DNA from 2 places in the Paeniglutamicibacter sp. NPDC091659 genome. Region 2 is predicted to be linked to the other one. Evidence: predicted binding sites of a transcription regulator. Region 2 holds the regulator's gene; the other holds the start of a gene.
The links. The regulator LexA, encoded in region 2, represses DNA repair genes until DNA is damaged. The targets are predictions, from matches to a motif close to TCGAACANNTGTTCGA.
Positions count from the first base shown of each region.

Region 1 (3,291 bases), on a different contig from region 2:
CGCATTCACGAATTATTTATCCACATGATCAGAGGAGAAGCGTAAGCATGTCCGGCCACTCCAAATGGGCAACCACCAAACACAAGAAGGCTGCAATTGACGCCAAGCGCGCCAAGTCCTTCGCCAAGCTGATCAAGAACATCGAGGTCGCGGCGCGAGCCGGCGGCGCCGATATGGCTGGCAACCCGGCCCTGGAACTTGCTGTTTCCAAGGCCAAGAAGACCTCGGTCCCCAATGAAAACATCGACCGCGCCGTCAAGCGCGGCGCCGGTTTGACCGGTGAAGTCATCGACTACACCGAGATCATCTACGAAGCACGTGGCCCGCAGGGTTCGGCCCTGCTGATCGAGTGCTTGACCGACAACAAGAACCGCGCAGCCTCCGAGGTTCGCCTGGGCATCACCCGCAACGGCGGTTCCGTGGCGGACCCGGGTTCGGTTGCCTACCTCTTCGCCCGCAAGGGTGTCGTTGGCCTGCCGAAGAACGGCCTGACCGAGGATGACGTGCTCATGGCCGTCCTTGACGCCGGCGCCGACGAGGTCAAGGAAGTGGGTGACTCGTTCGAGATCCACAGCGAACCGACCGACCTGCGCGCCGTCGTTGCCGCCCTTGAAGAGGCCGGCATCGAGTACGAGAGCGACGAAGTCGAATTCGTTCCCTCGATGCAGGTCGAGCTTGATGCCGCAGCCGCTGCCAAGTTCCTGAAGCTTGCCGAGGCGCTGGAGGAGCTCGACGACGTGCAGAACGTCTACTCGAACGCCAACATCAGTGCCGAGGTCATGGCGGAACTCGAAGAGGCCTAGGCCCCTTTGGCACTGCGTGTGGTTGGCGTCGACCCCGGACTGACCCGTTGCGGTCTGGCCGTGGTCGACGTCGAACCCAACCGGCGAGCCACGCTCATCGATGTCAAGGTCATCGGCACGGAGGCGGGGACGCCACTCGACCAGCGCTTGCTGGTCATCGCCGACGGCATCGACGCATGGCTCGACCAGCACAAGCCCGATGTCGTGGCACTCGAGCGGGTTTTCAGCCAACTCAACGTCAGCACCGTCATGGGCACTGCACAGGCCTCGGGCATCGTCATCGTTGCGGCGGCCCGCCGCGAAATCCCTGTGGCGCTGCACACCCCCACCGAGGTCAAGGCCGCGGTCACGGGATCGGGTACGTCCAACAAGCAGGCGGTCGGCAAGATGGTTGCCAAGATCCTGCGCCTGGACGAGCCGCCGTCGCCCGCGGATGCCGCCGATGCCGCGGCCCTGGCCATCACCCATGGTTGGCGCGGCGCGGCATTCGGCTCCGCCGGTGCCGCGGCATCGGCGTCCTCCCCGCGCAGCGGAACCTCCTCGGGACTGACCCCCGCCCAGCGAGCCTGGATCGCCGCCGAGGCCAAGGCCCGGAGCGTCAAGTCCCGCTAGACCGGATGCGGGCCTCCGCCCCGGTACACGGGTTTGTCCGGCGATCAAATCCACGAACAAATTGCGTCCAGCCTGTAAGCTGTTCGTAGATATATTCGCATTGCTGGTTTTGGTTGCCGGCAAACCCCAAACCACCGGAGGTCGGCCCAGATGATCAGTACGCTCAGGGGAGTGGCGCAGCAAGTCAACCTGAACAGCGCGGTCATCGAGGTCGGCGGCTTCGGCATGCTCATCCAGGCAACCCCGCAAACCCTGTCGAACCTGCACGTGGGACGCGAGGCGTTCGTGCACACCTCCATGGTGGTCCGCGAGGATTCCATGACCCTCTTCGGCTTCGCCAGCGGCGAGGAGCGCGAGGTCTTCGACGTACTGATCGGCGTTTCGGGCATCGGCCCGCGCACCGGACTCGCCATCCTTTCCGTGCACACCCCGGAAGACGTCCGCATCGCGGCAAGCACCAAGGACACCAAGGCATTCACCAAGGTCTCGGGCATCGGACCCAAGGGCGCCGAACGCATTGTGCTTGAACTTTCAGGAAAACTCACCCCGACCGGAGCCGTGGCAACCGGCGGCGTGGCTGCCGCCCCGGCTTGGGAACCCCAGGTCATCGACGCACTCACCGGCCTGGGCTGGACCGACAAGGATGCCAACAAGGCCCTCGAGGCGTTGGCCAAGTCCGATCCGGAAATCACCACCAACGGCAGTGTTCCCGAGATCCTCCGGGCCGTGCTGCGTTCCCTGGGCCGCGGCACGCGACCCGGACTCTAGGAGTAGACAATGAGCGAATCCGGCATCCTCACCAACGCAGGTTCCGAACCCGAAGAGCGCGTGCTCGAGGCGGCGCTTCGTCCCAAGAACCTTGACGACTTTGTGGGGCAGGCCCGGGTCCGCCAACAGCTCTCTCTGGTCCTTGAGGCCTCGAAGATCCGTGAGCGCACGGCGGACCACGTGTTGCTCTCGGGTCCTCCCGGCCTGGGCAAGACGACGCTGTCCATGATCATCGCCGCCGAAATGAATGCGCCATTGCGCATCAGCTCGGGTCCTGCCATCCAGCATGCCGGCGACCTGGCCGCGATCCTCTCCTCGCTGACGGAGGGCGAAGTCCTCTTCCTGGATGAGATCCACCGCATGAGTCGCCCCGCCGAGGAAATGCTGTACATGGCCATGGAGGATTTCCGTGTCGACATCATCGTCGGCAAGGGGGCCGGCGCCACGGCCATCCCGCTAGAGCTTCCCCCCTTCACGCTCGTCGGCGCCACCACGCGCGCCGGCCTGCTTCCCGGCCCGCTGCGCGACAGGTTCGGGTTCACCGGGCACCTAGAGTTCTACAGCGTCGAAGAACTTGAACTGGTCTTGCGCCGTTCGGCCATGCTGCTCTCCCTGAAGGTCAACTCCGCGGCCTTCAGCGAAATCGCCTCGCGTTCGCGTGGAACGCCCCGTATTGCCAACCGCCTGTTGCGTCGCGTGCGCGACTGGGCCCTGGTGAACAGGCTGGAAAACATCGATGCACGGGCCGCATCCGCTGCGCTGGATATGTACGAGGTCGACGCGCGCGGCCTTGACCGCCTTGACCGTTCGGTGCTGCACGCGCTGTGCACCAAGTTCGGCGGGGGACCGGTGGGCCTCTCGACCCTGGCAATAGCCGTCGGCGAGGAGACCGAAACCGTCGAGACGGTTGCCGAACCCTACCTGGTGCGCGAGGGCCTCCTCGGTCGTACCCCGCGCGGACGCATCGCCACCGCGGCTGCATGGGACCACCTGGGCCTGCGCATGCCGGCAGAGGCTGTATTCGCAGGGCGTGGCACATTTGAAAACGATGGGGACGACGGGGAATAAAGAAATTCCCTGATTATTTACCGGGTGAATACCGAAAATT
Region 1 is NZ_JBIVTO010000002.1:72,065-75,355, forward strand. Features, by position in the region: gene pdxT (pyridoxal 5'-phosphate synthase glutaminase subunit PdxT) at 1-45, shown strand, start outside; gene ACIQLF_RS05245 (YebC/PmpR family DNA-binding transcriptional regulator) at 48-803, shown strand; gene ruvC (crossover junction endodeoxyribonuclease RuvC) at 810-1,415, shown strand; gene ruvA (Holliday junction branch migration protein RuvA) at 1,566-2,183, shown strand; gene ruvB (Holliday junction branch migration DNA helicase RuvB) at 2,193-3,251, shown strand.
Region 1: a site for LexA is predicted at 1,499-1,514, ahead of ruvA (Holliday junction branch migration protein RuvA). Genes of this name have one in related genera too.

Region 2 (3,291 bases):
CCCTGGCACCGGCCAGGGCGAAGGCCTTGGACATGGTGCGCGAGACGATCAAGCGCTCACGGCCCGGCAACAGGGACAACGCGGACGGGGTCCCGTTGTGGGCGAATTCGGCGTAGGCCTCATCCACGATGACGATGGCGTTGCTTGCAGCACCGGCCTCGTAGACCGCTTCGACGACGTCCAGGCCCAAGGCGGTGCCCGTCGGGTTGTTGGGTGAGCAAAGGAAAACGATGTTGGGCGCCGCGGCCCGCACCTGTTCCGCGGCGTCGGCCGCGGACAGGGCATAGCCCTCTGAGCGAACACCCGCGATGTAGGCGGTGTCGGTTCCGCTGGCCAGCAGCGGGTACATCGAATAGGTGGGAGGGAATCCCATGACCGTTCGACCCGGTCCGCCGAATGCCTGCAGGATTTGTTGGAGCACTTCGTTGGATCCGTTTGCCGCCCAGATGTTCTCGGCGTTCAGGCCGTGGCCGAGATAGGCCGCCAGGCGCTCGCGCAACTCGGTGAATTCACGGTCCGGATAGCGGTTGAGTCCCAGCGCAGCGGCGGATACCTCTTCGACGATTGCGCGATGAACGGCCTCGGGCAGCGGATGGGTGTTTTCGTTGACGTTCAGCTGGATTGGAACGTCGATCTGGGGTGCGCCGTATGGTTCAAGACCTTGAAGATTCTCTCGCAGGGGCAATTTTGCCAGGCGATTTAGCCGTTCATTCACCCCATAAGTCTAGGGCGCTCGGTGCAAGGCATCAGAATCAGCAATGTGGAACGGGGTAACAATCGGTTCGCAATGAAGCGGGGGTCACACCCGCCGTCAGCAACGCGGCAGTTACCGTGCCGATGGAACGTATATCTCGGTTCCCGGGAACAGGACGCTTCCCTCAAGGTTGTTGATCTCGGTGATCTGGCGCACGGCCTCGCGGGGGTCCAACTGGGGCGCGAACTCGCGAGCCAGACCCCAAAGGGTGTCGCCCTCGATGACGGTGACGCTGACGGCTTCTACACCCAGTGGCACATCGGCCGAGGCCTTGGCCGGCGACAGGAACAAGCCCAGAATCATGAGCACGCCCACGCTGGCCAGGAAGATCGGCATGGCGATCAAAACGAATTTCCCCCGGCGAGTCAACCGCAGCGGAGCTTCCTGCGGGGCGTGGTAAGCGATGGGGTCTGGAACGAGGTGGAGCGGGGCCGAGAGAGCAGCGTTTGCCATGTCTTTGCCTTTCCTTTGAGTACGACGGGCCGATGCAAGCGGGCCGCGAGTCGAACAAGCTTCTATTGTTCGAACACGTCTTTCGAATATGTGTTCGTAGTTCGTAAGTTATTTCTAGCACTTTTCAACGACACGTGTCCAGATCGGTTCGAACAAATCTTTGAAAGCGCCGCTTCCGTCCACTAACATGAGTGATGTGGAACGGTGAATTCACTTCATCACTCCGCACCGACAAATTGCGGAACGCGCGGGCCAACCGCCGACGATCGGGATGAGGCACAAAGAATGACGACCGAACAACGAACCCCTCGACGTGACGCGAAGAGCCTGACAATTCGCCAGAAAAAGGTTCTCGAAACAATCCAGCGCTCGGTCAGTGCCAACGGCTACCCGCCTTCCATGCGAGAGATCGGTGACGCGGTGGGCCTGGCCAGCCTCTCGAGCGTGACCCATCAGTTGAGCCAGCTGGAAAAGCTTGGCTACATCCGCCGCGACCCCCGCCGTCCGCGCGCCATGGAAATCCTGCTGCCATTGCAGCTCAAGACCGACACGAAACTTGAAGTGGTTTCCGGGCAGGCCGAACTCAAGGCAGCGAACGGCATGAACGTCTCTGAGCTGACGACCTCGTCCGACACGGCAATGGTCCCCCTGGTGGGACGAATCGCCGCCGGCAACCCGATTCTCGCCGACCAGGCAGTGGAAGACGTGTTTGCGCTGCCGCGCCAGCTCGTGGGCCATGGCGAACTTTTCATGCTAAAGGTCAGCGGCGACTCAATGATCGACGCCGCCATTTGCGATGGCGACTGGGTCGTCGTGCGACGTCAGCAAACGGCAGTCAACGGCGACATAGTTGCAGCGCTGCTCGATGACGAAGCCACCGTCAAGACCTTCCGCCAGCGCGATGGCCACACCTGGCTGCTGCCACAGAACTCCCGCTACGAACCGATCCTCGGTGACGCGGCAACGGTCATGGGCAAGGTCGTTTCGGTCATGCGCTCCATTTAGGGACGTCACTGGCATTTCAACGAGTCAGGGGCCGGTCATCGCGACCGTCCCCTGACTCATTTAACGTTTTGACGCATGGACTCCCAAGTGAGCCGCGCTGCCCCTAGCCTTCGCTGAGCCGTTCGAGCGCGGCCAACACCGTCGGCTTGTCCGGGGTGGCCCACAACGGCGGCAAGGAGGCCCGCAGGAAGCTTCCGTAGCGTTCCGTCGCCAGGCGCGAATCCAGGACGGCCACGACACCGCGGTCGTTGACCGAACGAATCAAGCGCCCAGCGCCCTGGGCCAACCTGACGGCGGCATGGCTCGCAGCCACCGCCATGAACCCGTTGCCGCCATGCTTGGCGACATCCCGGCTGCGCGCCGAGGAGAGCGGGTCGTCGGGCCGCGGGAATGGGATCTTGTCAATGATCACCAGGCGGCATGCATTGCCCGGCACGTCGACGCCCTGCCACAGTGTCATGGTGCCGAACAGGCAAGTGTCCGGTTCGGCAGAGAACTGGTCAACCAGGGCCTTCATGCTCGATTCCCCCTGGCACAGGATCGGCACGTCCAGCCGGGAACGCAGGATCTCGGCCGCTTCCTCCGCCGCTCGGCGCGAGGTGAAGAGCGCCAAGGCCCCGCCCCCGGATGCCTTGATGAGGTCTTCGATCTCGCCGATCATTTCCTGCGACATCTGGCGCCCGGGCTTCGGCAAGTGCTTGGCCACATACAGGATTCCCTGCTTGGGGTAGTCGAAGGGGCTTCCCACATCGACCCCGTTCCAGGTGGGCGCGCCGTCACCGACCAGCCCCAAGGCACCGGCGACTGGTTCGAAAGCCGCGCCGATGGCCAGCGTCGCGCTGGTCAGGATGACAGTGCGGCCGTCGAAGAGCCCTTCGCGCAGCTTGCCGGCAACCGACAAGGGCGCGACATTCAGGGTGGGCTGGCTCGACTCGTCCGGCTGGACGTAGCCCTCCCCCGGGCTGAAATGCCCCGGGCGCGAAGCCCAGATGACTTCCCGTTCCTCGGTCATTTCAAGCATCTTGGTGCATTGCTCGACCAGGTACATGACCTGGGAACGTGCCATCTGCCGTCCGCCG
Region 2 is NZ_JBIVTO010000013.1:53,917-57,207, forward strand. Features, by position in the region: gene ACIQLF_RS19160 (histidinol-phosphate transaminase) at 1-715, opposite strand, end outside; gene ACIQLF_RS19165 (LysM peptidoglycan-binding domain-containing protein) at 827-1,207, opposite strand; gene lexA (transcriptional repressor LexA) at 1,493-2,212, shown strand; gene ACIQLF_RS19175 (ATP-dependent DNA helicase) at 2,316-3,291, opposite strand, start outside.